Regions from separate parts of the Mesorhizobium sp. M0296 genome, predicted to be linked through region 1. Evidence: riboswitches for the same ligand, from Rfam matches in the RefSeq annotation. Region 1 holds a riboswitch; the other holds the start of a gene.
The links. A riboswitch is a leader RNA that binds a small molecule or an ion and turns the genes downstream of it on or off. The one in region 1 is predicted to bind thiamine pyrophosphate.

Region 1 (7,207 bases):
GGTCGCCGTCACCGCCGCCGCCGAATTGTCGATGACGAAACCGTTGGGCACCGAGAACGACACGCCGAGGCCAGGGTGCAGGAAGGTTTCGCCGCGCACATAGCCTTCCTCCGGCGTGTCGCCGTAAAGCAGCCCGTCTACGCCGGCAAGAAATGAATCGCGGTCGCGCGACCCGACACCGGGCGCGCCGAACTGGCGGGCGTGGCGCTGCGCGAGGTCTATACGCTGCGGCGTGTTGGGGTGCGTCGCCAGGAAGTCGAGGCTGGCGTCGGTAGCGCCGCTGATCGAGCGAAAATCGGTATAGGCCGACATCGACTGCAGAAAGCGGCCGGCGGCGTAGGGATCGAAACCGGCTTCGCCGATCGACTTGATGCCGATGGCGTCGGCCTCCAGCTCCTGATTGCGCGAGAACTGGGCCAGCCTCAGCTTGCCGCGGATCAGCGCCGCCTTGGCCGTCGGGTTGTCGCCGAGCACGTCCGAAACGACCTTGGTCGCCAACCCCTCTTCGGCTTCCAGCTGCTGGCGCTGCAGGCCGTGGTTGGCGGTAACGTGGCCCATCTCATGCGCGATGACGGCGGCAAGCTCGGCGGAATCGTTGGCCAGCGCCAGCAGCCCGCGGGTGATGTAGAGATAGCCGCCCGGCAGCGCGAAGGCATTGACGTTGGGCGAGTTGAGGATGGTGATGCGGTAGGTCTGGGTTGGGTTGGCCGACACCACGGTCAGTCTGCCGACGATCTTGGCCACCATGCGCTCGAGCTTGGGGTCGGAATACTCGCCGCCATAGGTGGCGAGGATGCGCGGGTGCTGGGCCTTCGCCAGTTGAGCGAGCTTGCCGTTGGCGGCGACATTATCGACCGTGATCGGCTTGTCGGAGGGCTGGAAGCCTGATTCCTGCACGTCGGGAGGCGTGAACATCTGGCAGCTTGCCAGCGCCACAGCGAGACCGGCCAGCGCCAGAAAGCGCGCCAGCGGTTTCACCCTCCGATTGTCGATGCCGGTCGGCAGATCGGCTTCCTTTCAAGTCCTGGCACGTGACCGCGAAAATCGGACGCGATTTCCGGAAAGCATCACGCGCAAAATCAAGTGCTACGGCGTCCTTCGTGCGTCCGACAGATACGAGGCAGCAAGGGCAAATCACAGTCTAGGCCGGACCAGCTCCTGGCGGACCTAGCCACACTACCTCGACCATGGCAAGCAAGCGCCGCTTCGCCTTCCGCCGGTTTGACCATAAATTATGTCCGCTTCCGGGCAACATCTCGTGATCCAACCGCAAACGGACCCGAGCCGATATAGCGTCGGAATGCCTCCGGTCCAGCCCCGACGAAAAAATCGGCCGCGGTGCCCGTCGCGGCAACCGTGCCACCATCCAGGAAAACCATGTTTTGGCCGATACGGCGCGCATCGTCCGGCTGGTGCGTGACGAATAGCACCGTCATGCGCTGCTCCGAATGGACGTCGGCCACCAGGTCGAGCATGTCGTCGCGCAGTGCCGGTCCGAGCGAAGCGAACGGCTCGTCGAGCAACAACACCGGCCGGTCGCGCACCAGGACCCGGGCGAGCGCGACGCGCTGCCGCTCGCCGCCGGAGAGTTCGCGCGGCAGCCGGCTTTCCTTGCCGGCAAGGCCGACGCGCTTCAGCGCTGCGGCGATTGCGGCGCGGTCAGCCTCGCTCAGCCTGAGCGAAGGCGAGCGGCCGAGCCCGACATTCTGCTCGACGGAAAGATGGGCAAACAGGTTGTTTTCCTGGAACACCATCGATACCGGCCGCGCTGATGGCGGCGCAGTGCTGACGTCGGCGCCGCCGATCAGCACGCGGCCTGACCGCGGCGTCTCGAAGCCGGCCACCAGATTGAGCAGCGTCGACTTTCCCGAACCGCTCGGCCCCATAATGGCGGTGATTTCCGACGCCGGGAAATCGACATCGAATATAAGCGGCGTTTCACCATAGCTGAACGAGACATTATCGAGTCGTACGGCCGCGCCTTTTTCCACCGAAATGGACTGTTCCGGGCTGGTCGGCATCATGATTTCTCGCCCCTTCCCAGCCAGTCCGCGGCCAACACCAGCGCCAGGCAGACAAGGCCGAGCAGCAGCGCCAGGCCGGCGGCATCCTCGGTGCGGTAACTGCCCATGCGCGCCAGCAGCAGATAGGGCAAGGTCTGCACGGAATCGCTGCCGAACAGCGCAATGACGCCGAGATCGCCGAGCGACAGCGCCATGGCGAAAGCGAAGCCGGTGGCGAGCGGCCGCCGCAGCGACGGCCAGTCGACCAGCCGCAACCGGTTCCAGCCCGAGATACCAAGCTGTGCGCAGAGCCGTTCGTGGCGTTCGCTCGCCGCGTCATAGGCAGGGCGGATGGCGCGGATGGCGAACGGCATCGCCATCACCGCATTGACCGCAACCACCATGACAGGGGCAATCGCAAAGACATCGCCGACGGTGCGCAAGAGCAGGAACCAGCCGGCGCCGATGACGATGGGCGGCACCACCAGGACGAACCCCGCACCGGTGTCGGCCAGATGTTCGAGCAGTGTCCGCCGGCCCTGCCGCCGGGTGAGCGCCAGCGCCCGGCGCGCCATGACCAGCGACAGCGACAACGCCACAGAGAGCAGCGCCGATAGGAGGGAGAGCACGGCACTGGTCGCCGTCGCTTGCCGCACCGCGCTCTCGCCGGCCAGGCGGCCGAGATCGGCGCCAAGCCCGGCTGCCAACGTGGCCGCCATCGGCCCGGCGACAAACAGCAGTGCGAGCCCGATCGCCAATGCGTTCAGCACGGTCTCGGCCGCACCGGCTGAAAAATACCGGCGCGGCGCCACCGGCAGATTGGCATCCCCGACCATATTGGCGCCGAGCCGCGTCAAGGCCAGCACGACGACGAAGGTCAGGGCAATCTGCAGCAGGGTCAGCGTCACCGCCCGCGCCGGGTCGAAGTCAAAACGCAGCGCCTGGTATATGGCAACCTCGAGCGTCGTCGCGCTGGGTCCGCCGCCGAGCGTAAGCACGATGGTGAAGGAGGTGATGCACAGCATGAAAACGAGCCCGGCAACGCCGGGCAAGACCGCACGCAGCGGTGGCCATTCGATCAGCCGGAAGGCCGGCGCAGCACCCATGCCAAGCTGGCTCGCCAGCCGCCATTGGTCGGCCGGCACGGTCTGCAACGCCTCCAGGAACAGCCGCGTCGCTAGCGGCAGGTTGAAGAAGACATGGGCGACGAGTATGCCCGACAGGCCATAGATGCCGGGCCAGCTCTGGCCGCCTAGCGCGCCCAGCGTGCCGGCAAAATAGCCGGCGCGGCCATAGAGCGCCAAGACACCGAGTGCGGCAACAATGGCCGGCAGCGCCAGCGGCACGGCGAAAAGCTGCAGGATGAAGCCTCGCCCGAAAAGCTGTGGATGCCGCGACAGTGCACGCGCGACAAACAGCGCCGGTGCGACGGAGAGCAGGGTCGACAGCAGAGCCTGCCAGAGCGTGAAACGGACGACGCGCAAGAGATAGGAATCGAAAGCGGCGGCGGCGCCGGACAGGTCGCGTGTGGCTTCGACGACGAGCCCGGCGAATGCACCGCCGATCAGCAGCGCGATGGCGGCGAGCGCGACGATGCCGGCAGTGACGCGGGGATCGGCCGGATGACGCGTACGCATGTCGCGCTACCCGACGCTACGACAGGTGTTGATCGAAGGAAACACCTGACAATGGCCGAGCCCACCCCCCTCTGGCCTGCCGGCCATCTCCCCCTCAAGGGGGGGGATTGCGCACTCAGCCGCCTTCGCCAATCTCACAAGTGGCAGGACGAGGAGAGGCGACAAAGCTGCCGACCTCCCCCCTTGAGGGGGAGATGGCCGGCAGGCCAGAGGGGGGTGGCTTGGCGCAAACATCCGACGAGGCTTGAGCCCTACTTGCTCATCGCCGCAAGCCACTCATCGACCCAGGCCTTGCGGTTGGCCGCGACGTCTTCCGGGCTGAACAGCAAGGTCTTGGTCGGCTTGACCAGCTTGTCGAACGCCGGGTTGAGCGGCTTGTCGGTTTTGCCGGCCGGGAACATCCAGTTGGTTTCGGGAATGACATCCTGGAATTTCGGTCCGGTCATGAAGGCAATGAACTTTTCTGCCAGCGGGTTCTTCGCACCCTTGGTGGTGATCCCCGCAACCTCGATCTGCAGATATTCGCCCTCCTCGAAGGACGCCGCCTGGTAGCGCTCGGTGTTTTCGGCGACCATGTGGTAGGCCGGCGAGGTGGTGTAGGACAGCACCATCGGCGCCTCGCCCTTGGTGAACAGGCCGTAGGCCTCGCTCCAGCCCGGCGTTACCGTCAGCACCTTCGCCTTGAGTTTGGCCCAGGCTTCCGGCGCCTTGTCGCCATAGACCGACTTGACCCACAGCAGCAGGCCAAGGCCCGGCGTCGAGGTGCGCGGATCCTGGATGACGATCTTCTCTCCGGCATCGCCCTCGACCAATTCCCTGAGGCTCTTCGGCGGGCTCTTCAGTTTTTCGGTATCGTAGACGATGGCGAAATAGCCATAGTCGAACGGCACAAAAATATCGTCGCTCCAGCCGCCCGGCACACTGACGCCCGATATTGCGCCATGCGGCGAAAACAGGCCGGTTGCCTTGGCATCCGCCGTCAAATTGGTATCGAGGCCAAGTACGATATCGGCCTTGGTCGCGGCGCCTTCCAGCTTCACACGGTTGAGCAGCGCCACGCCGTCGGCGACCGAGACGAATTCGACGACGCAACTGCATTCGGCCTCGAAGGCCTTCTTCACCGCCGGTCCCGGACCCCAATCGGCGGTGAAGCTTTCATAGGTATAGACCGTCAGCCTATCCTGTGCCGATGCCTGCCCTGGCAAGGCGAGCGCGGATGCCGCAAGCAGGACAATTGAGACAAGAGAGTGGAAAAAACTGCGCATCGGCGCCTCCTTCGTTCGCGTTGAAAGGAATTGAGGCGTCGGGCTGTCCGAAACGTCTAATCCCTCCGCCGGTACAAACCGGATCAGGTTCAGCGGGTTGGCAGTCTTGCCTCTCAGCCGGTCCGCGAAAATCGCGTCCGGCACCCCGTTAGAGCGTTGCGACACATAGGCCCGGCGGAAGTGCTGCGCAAGCGGAAGTTTGCCGGGCATCCAAAGCCCAGCCTTCCGTTTCGTCTGCCGTTTCATCTTCCGTTTCCGGGGCAGGGCTGGTAAGGGCCACGAGATATGAGCACATTCACCATCCTGCTTGGCGGCGATCTCATCCGCACGCCGCTGCTCGACCGCCAGGTCGAAGGCTCGCGTGTCATCGCCGCCGATGCCGGCATCGGCCATGCCCGCATGCTGGGCCTGAGGCCGGAACTCTGGGTCGGCGATTTCGATTCGGTGCCTGCCGAGTTGCCGGAGGATCTGGCCGCCGTGCCACGGCAGGTGTTTCCCGCCGAAAAAGACAAGACCGACGGTGAACTCGCTATCGCCGCCGCACTCGAACGTGGTGCGACCAGCCTTGTGCTCGCAGGCGCCTTCGGCGGCAAACGTACCGACCACATCTTCCTGCATCTGGCGCTGAGCGTCCGGCTGGCGGAAGGCGGGACGGAAGTGCTTTTGACCAGCGGCGCACAGGAAGGCATTCCCTTGCTGCCGGGAAAGACTGACTTCGACTATGCCGACGGCACGCTGTTTTCGGTGCTCGGCTTTTCGGATCTCGCCGGCCTGACAGTCACCGGCGCCAAATGGCCGCTCGACCATGTCGAGGTTGCGTTCGGCTCGTCGCTGACCATTTCCAACGAGGTCAGGGGCCGGTTGGAAATCGCGCTGGCCAGCGGCCGCGCGCTGCTGCTCGCGCATCCCTATCCTCTTCCGGAAAGCTGAGCCCAGAAAGCTGACATGGCGCCGCCGCTTCTCAATCTCGACGGAATAAAGCTGACCTTTGGCGGCACGCCGCTGCTAGACGGTGCCGCCCTGACAGCCTCAGTTGGCGACAAGATCGCCCTGGTCGGCCGCAACGGCTCTGGCAAGTCGACGCTCCTCAAGATCGCCGCCGGGCTGATCGAACCGCAGGACGGCGAAGTCTTCCGCCAGCCATCGGCGACCGTGCGCTACTTGCCGCAAATGCCCGACATGGACGGCTTTGCGACTGTCCGCGCCTATGTCGAGGCGGGGCTCGGGCCGGCCGACGATCCCTACCGCGCCACCTACCTGATGGAGCATCTCGGCCTATCCGGCGAGGAACGGCCGAACGACCTCTCCGGCGGCGAGGCGCGGCGCGCCGCCCTCGCCCGCGTCATGGCGCCGGAGCCCGACATTCTCCTCCTCGATGAGCCGACCAATCATCTTGACCTTTCGGTCATCGAATGGCTGGAGGAGGAGCTTGCCCGCACCTCCTCGGCACTGGTCGTCATCTCGCATGACCGCCGTTTTCTCGAGCGCGTGTCACGCGCCACAATCTGGCTCGACCGCGGCCAGACCCGCCGTCTCGACAAGGGCTTTGGCTATTTCGAGGAATGGCGCGACACGGTGCTGGAGGAGGAAGAGCGCGAGCAGCACAAGCTCGGTCGCCAGATCGTCCGCGAGGAGCACTGGCTGCGCTATGGGGTGACAGCGCGGCGCAAGCGCAACATGCGCCGGCTCGGTGAGTTGCAGACCATGCGCCAGCGCTTTCGTGGTCATCGCGGCGCCGAGGGTGCGGCGACGATGACAGCCAGCGACGCCGCCGAATCCGGCAAGCTGGTGATCGAAGCCAAGAACATCGAGAAGAGCTTTGGCGATCTGACCGTGGTCAAGGGATTCTCGACCCGCATCCAGCGCGGCGATCGCGTCGGTCTGGTCGGGCCGAACGGCGCCGGCAAGACGACGCTGTTGAAGATGCTGACCGGCGAATTGAAGCCGGACGCGGGCAGGGTGCGGCTCGGCACAAATCTGGAGATCGCCACGCTCGACCAGAAGCGCGAAGCCGTCGACCCGCAGGAGACATTGGCGCAGTATCTCACCGACGGGCGCGGCGAGAACCTCGTCATCAATGGCGAGCAGCGCCACGTCGTCTCTTACATGAAAGACTTCCTGTTCAAGCCGGAACAGGCGCGCACGCCGGTGCGCGAGCTTTCAGGCGGCGAGCGGGCACGGCTGATCCTCGCCCGCGTTTTGGCGCGGCCGGCAAACCTGCTTGTGCTCGACGAGCCGACCAACGATCTTGACATGGAGACGCTGGAGCTGCTGCAGGAACTGGTCGCCGGCTTTGCCGGCA
Region 2 (7,207 bases), on a different contig from region 1:
GGCCGTCCGAGACCAGCATCCACGATCAGCGGGACATCAGGGAAATGTCCGCGCATCGAGCGCAGCGCCATGATGTTGACCGGCCCGAGGGCGGAACCGATCGGTGCGCACCAGGGCATCAAGACCTTGCAGCCCGCCGCAAGCAGCCGCTCGGCGACGACAAGGTCGTCGGTTGTATACGGGAACACCGCAAAACCGTCCTCGCACAGGATGCGGGCGGCTTCGAGCAGACCGAACACGTCCGGCTGCAGCGTGTCGTGATTGCCGATCACTTCGAGCTTGATCCAGGGCGTGCCGAAGACTTCGCGCGCCATTTGTGCGGTCGTGACCGCTTCCTTGACGGAGTGGCAGCCAGCAGTGTTGGGCAGGATTCTGACACTAAGCGAGCGGATCAACGACCAGAATTTTTCGCCAGCCCTGCCGCCTGCCATTTCACGGCGCAACGAGACGGTCACCACCGCCGTGCCCGAAGCCCTGACTGCATAGGCAAGGATGGCCGGCGAAGGATATTGAGCCGTGCCAAGAAGCAGGCGCGACGGAAGCTCGGCTCCATAAAGCTCGATCATGGCCTAGCCGCCCTGCATGGGCGAGAGGATTTCAATCCGGTCGCCGTCGTTCAACTGGAATTCCGCCCGGTTGGCTTTGTGCACGAGGTCATTGTTGACGGCCGTCGCCAGCCAATCGCCCTCATAGTCAAGCGCGGCAAGCAGCGCCTCCAGCGTTGTGGCGGCAACCTCATGCGCTTCGCCGTTGACCATCAGTTTCATGAGCAAGCTCCTTGGTTCTGTCTTGAGTGAAAACCAGATCGGCAGCCTGGCGCGCCATGGCGGGAGCCAGGAGAAAACCGTGACGATAGAGCCCGTTGATCGCGATGATTTCACCCTTGATTTCGACGCGCGGCAAATTGTCGGGAAAGGCTGGGCGGACGCCGACACCGGTTTCAACGATCTCGGCCTCGCCAAAGGCCGGGTGGAGGGCATAGGCGGTACCCAGCAGTTCCATCATCGAACGCGCCGTAACCGGTCCGACGGACTGGCTTTCAATCATCGTCGCACCAATCATGAAACGGTGGTCGGTGCGCGGCACTGCATAGAGTGGAAAGCGCGGATGCAGCAGCCTGACGGGGCGCGACAGCGAGATATCAGGGATACGCAGGGTGAGCATTTCGCCGCGAACGCCGCGCAGCCAGTCATTTTGCGCCGCCATTCCTGTACAGTCGATCTGACGATCGAAACCAAAAACATGCTGGGCGTCGGCGCCGAAGCGGAACTCGACCCCCGTGGCCGCGAGCTTATCATGAAGTGCTGCCATCGCCTGGCGCGGATCAAGATGGCCCTCAGCGGGGAAGAGCAATCCGCGGCGGAAGCGGCCGGCTAAGTCGGGCTCCAGCAAGGCAATTTCATCTTCCTCGACGCGCCGATAGCCCGTCGTGCGGCTGGCGAACCGGTCGAGCTCGCCCGCATCGCGCGGCGCGGCCACGACCAGCGTTCCGGCCCGCGTCACCTGGCCGGGCGTTGCGGCATCCCACCAGTCGGCGGCACCGCGCCCGAGATCCAGCACCGGCTGCTCGGCGCTTTCACGCTCGCACCATGGCGCCAGCATGCCGCCGGCGAACCACGACGCATTGCCCCCAAGGGCAGGCCTTATCTCGGCAACGGTAACCGCCGCGCCGCGTGCGGCGAACTCGAAGGCGGCGGTGAGGCCGGCGACGCCGGCCCCTTTGACCAAGACCCTCATGATCGCTCACGTGGCTGAGGTATGAGCGGTGCGCCGGTCTCGTCCGCCGGCACGTAGAGATCGCCGCCCTCGCGGTATTTCGCCGCCATCGCCGCCATGCCCTCTTTCTGTGCCTCGGCGCGGATGTCGTGAGAGATACGCATCGAGCAGAATTTCGGTCCGCACATCGAGCAGAAATGCGCCACCTTGTGCGCCTCCTTGGGCAAGGTCTGGTCGTGGAAGGACCGCGCGGTTTCCGGGTCGAGCGACAGATTGAACTGGTCCTCCCAGCGGAACTCGAAGCGCGCGCGGGAAAGCGCATCATCCCTGACTTTCGCTGCCGGATGGCCCTTCGCCAGGTCGGCGGCGTGGGCGGCTATCTTGTAGGTGATCACGCCGATCTTGACGTCGCTGCGATCGGGAAGGCCGAGATGCTCCTTGGGCGTGACGTAGCAGAGCATGGCGGTGCCGAACCAGCCGATCATCGCGGCGCCGATGCCTGAGGTGATGTGGTCGTAGCCCGGCGCGATGTCGGTCGTCAGCGGTCCAAGCGTATAGAACGGCGCCTCGCCGCAGACGGCGAGTTGCTTGTCCATGTTCGCCTTGATTTTGTGCATCGGCACGTGGCCAGGCCCCTCGATCATCACCTGGCAATCCTTCGCCCAGGCGATCTGCGTCAGCTCGCCGAGCGTTCCAGCTCGGCGAACTGCGCCGCGTCGTTGGCATCGGCGATCGAGCCTGGACGAAGGCCGTCGCCGAGCGAGAAGGAGACGTCGTAGGCTCTGGCGATGTCGCAGATCTCGGCGAAGTGCTCGTAGAGGAAGCTTTCCCGGTGATGGTGCAGGCACCATTTGGCCATGATTGAGCCGCCGCGCGAGACGATACCCGTCACCCGGTCGACGGTCAGCGGGATGTAATGCAGCCGCACGCCGGCGTGGATGGTGAAATAGTCGACGCCTTGCTCGGCCTGTTCGATCAGCGTGTCGCGGTAGACCTCCCAGGTCAGATCCTCGGCAATGCCGCCGACCTTTTCGAGCGCCTGGTACAGCGGCACCGTGCCGATCGGCACCGGCGCGTTGCGGACGATCCAGTCGCGGATGTTGTGGATGTTGCGGCCGGTCGACAGGTCCATCACCGTATCGGCGCCCCAGCGGATCGCCCACACCATCTTTTCGACCTCTTCCGCCATCGACGATGTGACGGCGGAGTTACCGATATTGGCGTTGATCTTGACCAGGAAATTGCGGCCGATGATCATTGGCTCGCTCTCGGGATGGTTGATGTTGGCGGGAATGATCGCCCGTCCGCGCGCCACCTCGTCACGCACGAATTCGGGCGTGACGAAATCGGGCAGTGTCGCGCCGAAAGCCTCGCCGTCGCGCTCAAGCTTGCCGTGCAGGATCTCGCGACCAAGGTTCTCGCGGATGGCGACGAACTCCATTTCGGGTGTGATGATGCCTGCGCGCGCGTAGGCAAGCTGCGTCACCGCCTTGCCTGCTTTGGCCCTGAGCGGTCGGTGGCGGATGGGAAATTCCGGCGTCAGGCGTTCGCCCGTCGCGAATCCGTTGTCCTCCGGCCGGACATGGCGACCGTCACCGGCCTCGACATCGCCACGCGCCAAGATCCATTCGTGGCGAAGCCGGGCCAGGCCCTTTTCAATGCTGGTTTCGACAGTCGGGTCGGTATAGGGGCCGGACGGATCGTAGACGGTGACGGGCGGCTCGCCGGCTGTCGGATGGACGGAGATTTCGCGCATCGGCACCCTGAGCTGCGGGTGGATGGTACCGGATTTGTGGATTTTGCGTGAGGCAGGCAGCGGTCCCGTCGAGACGGCGGGGGTGAGGGCATTCATCTTGAGGCTCCTTTGCTCGTTGCATTGGAGACCCAGTTCTGTGCCGGAAGGATGAAAAGACGCTTTGGTCGACCTGCTCGAAACAGGACCTCGGGCGTGAACTCCCGCAAAGCGCTTGCACCGTCCCTACGCCAGTATGAACTGGATCAGGTTCAACGGGTCACTGCGCCGCGAAAGCCAGCAGTATCTCAGCCCCTTGCCGGGACTCCCCTGGTGAATGCGTGAGGTTGGACGGGACGGCTCCGGTTTGTCAAGCGCGTTCTGGCCGCGGCTGATCGGCGGCCGGTCAGACCGTGCGGAAAAAATCGTGCATGTCTCGGCGACAAGTCAAGCGTCGGAGATGAAGGCAGGGACAAGGGAATCGCAAACCGTCGGACTAAAAATCGATCCTGATGATCACACCTTCAATGGGCACCAAAGGTTTGCGCGTAGATCGCCTCGATTTTTCCTGCCTCGTCACTGGTCAGCGCGGCGAATTCCTTTTCGCGCGCGCGATTCGATAGATGTCCATCATTCTGGTGAAGAAAACGGAAGAGCAGATCGGTCAACCGCTCGGGCATGTCGATAAAGGCGTCCACCTGCTGCCGGAACTGATCGTAGCGCTGCAGAAATGCGGTTTCCTCGGGAAGGTCCCGTTCGATCGTCCGCTGAACGCAGGCATAGAGGAATTCGGCGTGCGGGGTTGCATCGAAGAACCGGTAGAAATCACCGGTGTCATTCAGCACCCGGACGTTGAATTGCGGCGTCGGTTCCCATTCCACCAACGGCAGAAGGCGCTGCGAATAGCTCTCGAGCACGCCCCTGTACTCGTTGATCTGGTCCAGGATCGCGGCCGAGACGGGAAAGACCACTCCCGGCGGATTGAAGCCGCGCATGGCAAGGACGTGGTGGATTAGGTAGCGGTGAATGCGGCCGTTTCCGTCCTCGAATGGGTGAATGTAGACAAAGCCGAAGGCGAGGATTGCGGCGGCTACGACTGCATCAAGCTTTTGCGCGGGGCCCTGATCGAACGCTGCCATTCCATCGATTAGCCGCGGCAGGTCCTCGGGCCGAGCGCCGATGTGATCGGGCAAGGGCGTGCCGTTGTCTCGGTCATGCTCGCCGACGAAACCTCCTTCTTTTCGGAAGCCAAGTCTTACGAAACGGGCGTCGCCAAGTACAATTCTTTGCAGACGCAGCAGCTCATCGCGATCGATCGGCCAGCGGCCGGCTTCGCCGATGGCGCGGCCCCAGCGCTGGATGCGATCTTGCGGCGGGTGCTCGCCCTCGATCGCATAGCTTGATCGCGAGTCTTTGAGCAAAAGAAAGGCGGCGGTCCGAGCAAGGAGGTCGCGCGGCACGTCCGCTACGATTGCCTCCGCGCGCCGCGGTAGTTCAAGGCCGATGAATTTTTCCAGAATCTTGGTGCGGAACACCAGAGGGCAGAACTCACGCGTGCCGGGGAGATTGTCCCTTACGCGGTAGCGCGAAGCGGTCTTGTCGGGTCCGGGCCACTGCAGCTCGGGATCGAGAACCGGAATGTATCGTCCGGCCGCCGCGTCCGGCAGATCGATACGCGCGCCCCTCAGCCATTCATATAAAAACCAGATGCGGCGGGCATAACTGCCGGTCGGGCTTTCACGGACCAGCGCCTCGATCGGCGCGGGACCGGTCACTTGGAACAGCCGCTTGAGGACGGCAAGGTCCAGTCCCTCGTACTTGAGCGCAAAGGTCAGGTGGCCCTCGAGGGTAGGATTTGGGGCGTGGCGGGGGGTCATGATCCGCCAGCCATCCCGTTCGGTAATGCGATGATGCTCGCCAGTGGCGAACAACCTACGGGGCAAGGGCACGGCGAGCCTGTAGGCTCCGATCAGGGCGCTGTACCCGGCCGGGGTCGCCGTTTCAGGAAGGCGGAGTTCCTGAAAAACGGTAACAGGACCTGAAAATTGGTGCTGTTGCACCGCAGGCATGAAAAGCGAATCCTTCCATCGAATTTTGGTTTAGCCGGCCAAATCCTATGAAAAATGATCCTATTCCATGAAAATTGATGCTACAAGACAAATTTTCCGAAAACCGATTCTAAGACGGTGCTGAAGTCGATCAAGCAAGAACTCCGCCACCGGCTCAAGGAAGCGACTTCAGACAAAAAGGTGAGTCCAGGAACCGCCATTCGCCCGTCTCTTAGTCACGAGGCCGGCACGGATGGCCCGCCTTACGTCGAGCCGGATTGCTCGAGGAGCAGCGCGCCGTTCGGGGCTCACTCATAGAGCGCTCCGGCGCGCGATCCCGATTTGATAGCCGCGATCACGCTCGCGACTGATCTTGGTGACGTGGCGGCGTCGGAGTAGAAAAGTGATGCAGGATCTCGGTGGCGTCGTGTGTGTGTGTGTGTGACCTGAAGTGAGTTCTCTGCGGTATGGGGCGGCACGCAGCGCGCGCGTCTTCTCGGCAAACAGATCGACGAAGCGGCACCGAAGGGAAGTTCCTGGCATTCATTCTCGCCATCGCTGCCCCAATTTGCCGACCGGACTGCCGATCGATCTCGCCCAATACTTTGCGCGCGCAAGAGCCGAAGCTGAACTGGGCGGCACCTGCTCATTCGGGAGCTAACTCATGCTTGGCGCGCTAGCCCGAGAGAGCTGTGCCTGATCGAATGCGTGAAATCGTAGCTCGGGGTGGAGAGGCTGACGCGGTCATCTGTCACCCGCCTTCGGGCTGTAACGGAAAGCGCGACATCGTCTCCAATGCTCGTTCCCCACGTCGAGGGGCCCAGCGGCTTGGCTGCGGGGGGACTGTCAGCTAGTGGCCGCCTTGACGACCAGCGAGCGTAAGAGGAGGCCCTGTGCTGGCTGACGAAAACTTGCGAGCAAAGCCACGGAAAAGCATCATTCGAACGAACTCTTTCGTCGAGACGAGGAGGGCAGTGAGGCGGTAGCCGCCGCTTTGAAGCTCTCCGGCAGCTGCTACGCTGGTCGTTCAGAGGGTCGCAGCTGCGCTTGCGCCGTCATATCAGATAAGTCTAATATGATCCGCGCCTGGCCATCGAACGCCGCGGCGCCCTCGGGTCGGCGCTATTCATCGGGTGGGCATGTCGGGCACGCAAGGGAGGACGAAATGAGACTGGTTCAGTCATTTGCATTTGCTGCTGTGCTGCTTCTTTCGTCTGCATTGTCTGCGGCCGCCCACTCGGCTCGTGAGGACATCGAAGCGGCGTTGGTAAAATTCATGGACGCCTTCAACAGCGGAAACGCAGCAGCGGTAGGTCAAATGTATACCGACGATGCCGCCCTGCTGCCACCCGACGGCAAACGCGTCGATGACCGCAAGGGCGTGGAAGAATTCTGGCAGGGCGCAATCAAGGCCGGGATGAAGAATCTCACCCTGAAGGCGCTGGAAGTGGAAGGGAGCGGGAATCTCGCCTACGAAGTTGGCGCATTTACGCTCGGTGTGCCGAGCAAAGGCGGCGCCCTCTCCACCGTCGCGGGCAAGTATCTCGTCGTCTGGAAAAGGGCGACGACGGGACATGGCGCCTACATCGGGACATCTGGAACTTAGGTGCGGCCGAATAGGGATAGATATCCAGGCCCTCATCGACTGTCTTGCGAAGGGTAGGGCGGCTGTATTGACCGGGATCTGGTGCTCTATTGCCAGCGCTGTCGA

Region 2: another riboswitch for thiamine pyrophosphate. It lies ahead of thiC (phosphomethylpyrimidine synthase ThiC); the one in region 1 lies ahead of thiB (thiamine ABC transporter substrate binding subunit).

The regions. Positions count from the first base shown of each region.
Region 1 covers NZ_JAMYRZ010000003.1:256,024-263,230, reverse strand. Annotated here, with positions in the region: gene NKI97_RS05500 (M48 family metalloprotease) at 1-978, opposite strand, end outside; gene thiQ (thiamine ABC transporter ATP-binding protein) at 1,233-2,024, opposite strand; gene thiP (thiamine/thiamine pyrophosphate ABC transporter permease) at 2,021-3,640, opposite strand; gene thiB (thiamine ABC transporter substrate binding subunit) at 3,892-4,905, opposite strand; TPP riboswitch at 4,949-5,063, opposite strand; gene NKI97_RS05480 (thiamine diphosphokinase) at 5,191-5,835, shown strand; gene NKI97_RS05475 (ABC-F family ATP-binding cassette domain-containing protein) at 5,851-7,207, shown strand, end outside.
Region 2 covers NZ_JAMYRZ010000035.1:53,025-60,231, reverse strand. Annotated here, with positions in the region: gene NKI97_RS27025 (thiazole synthase) at 1-566, opposite strand, end outside; gene thiS (sulfur carrier protein ThiS) at 570-767, opposite strand; gene thiO (glycine oxidase ThiO) at 736-1,737, opposite strand; partial or broken gene thiC (phosphomethylpyrimidine synthase ThiC) at 1,734-3,568, opposite strand; TPP riboswitch at 3,674-3,790, opposite strand; gene NKI97_RS27005 (Fic family protein) at 3,973-5,517, opposite strand; gene NKI97_RS27000 (YybH family protein) at 6,662-7,102, shown strand.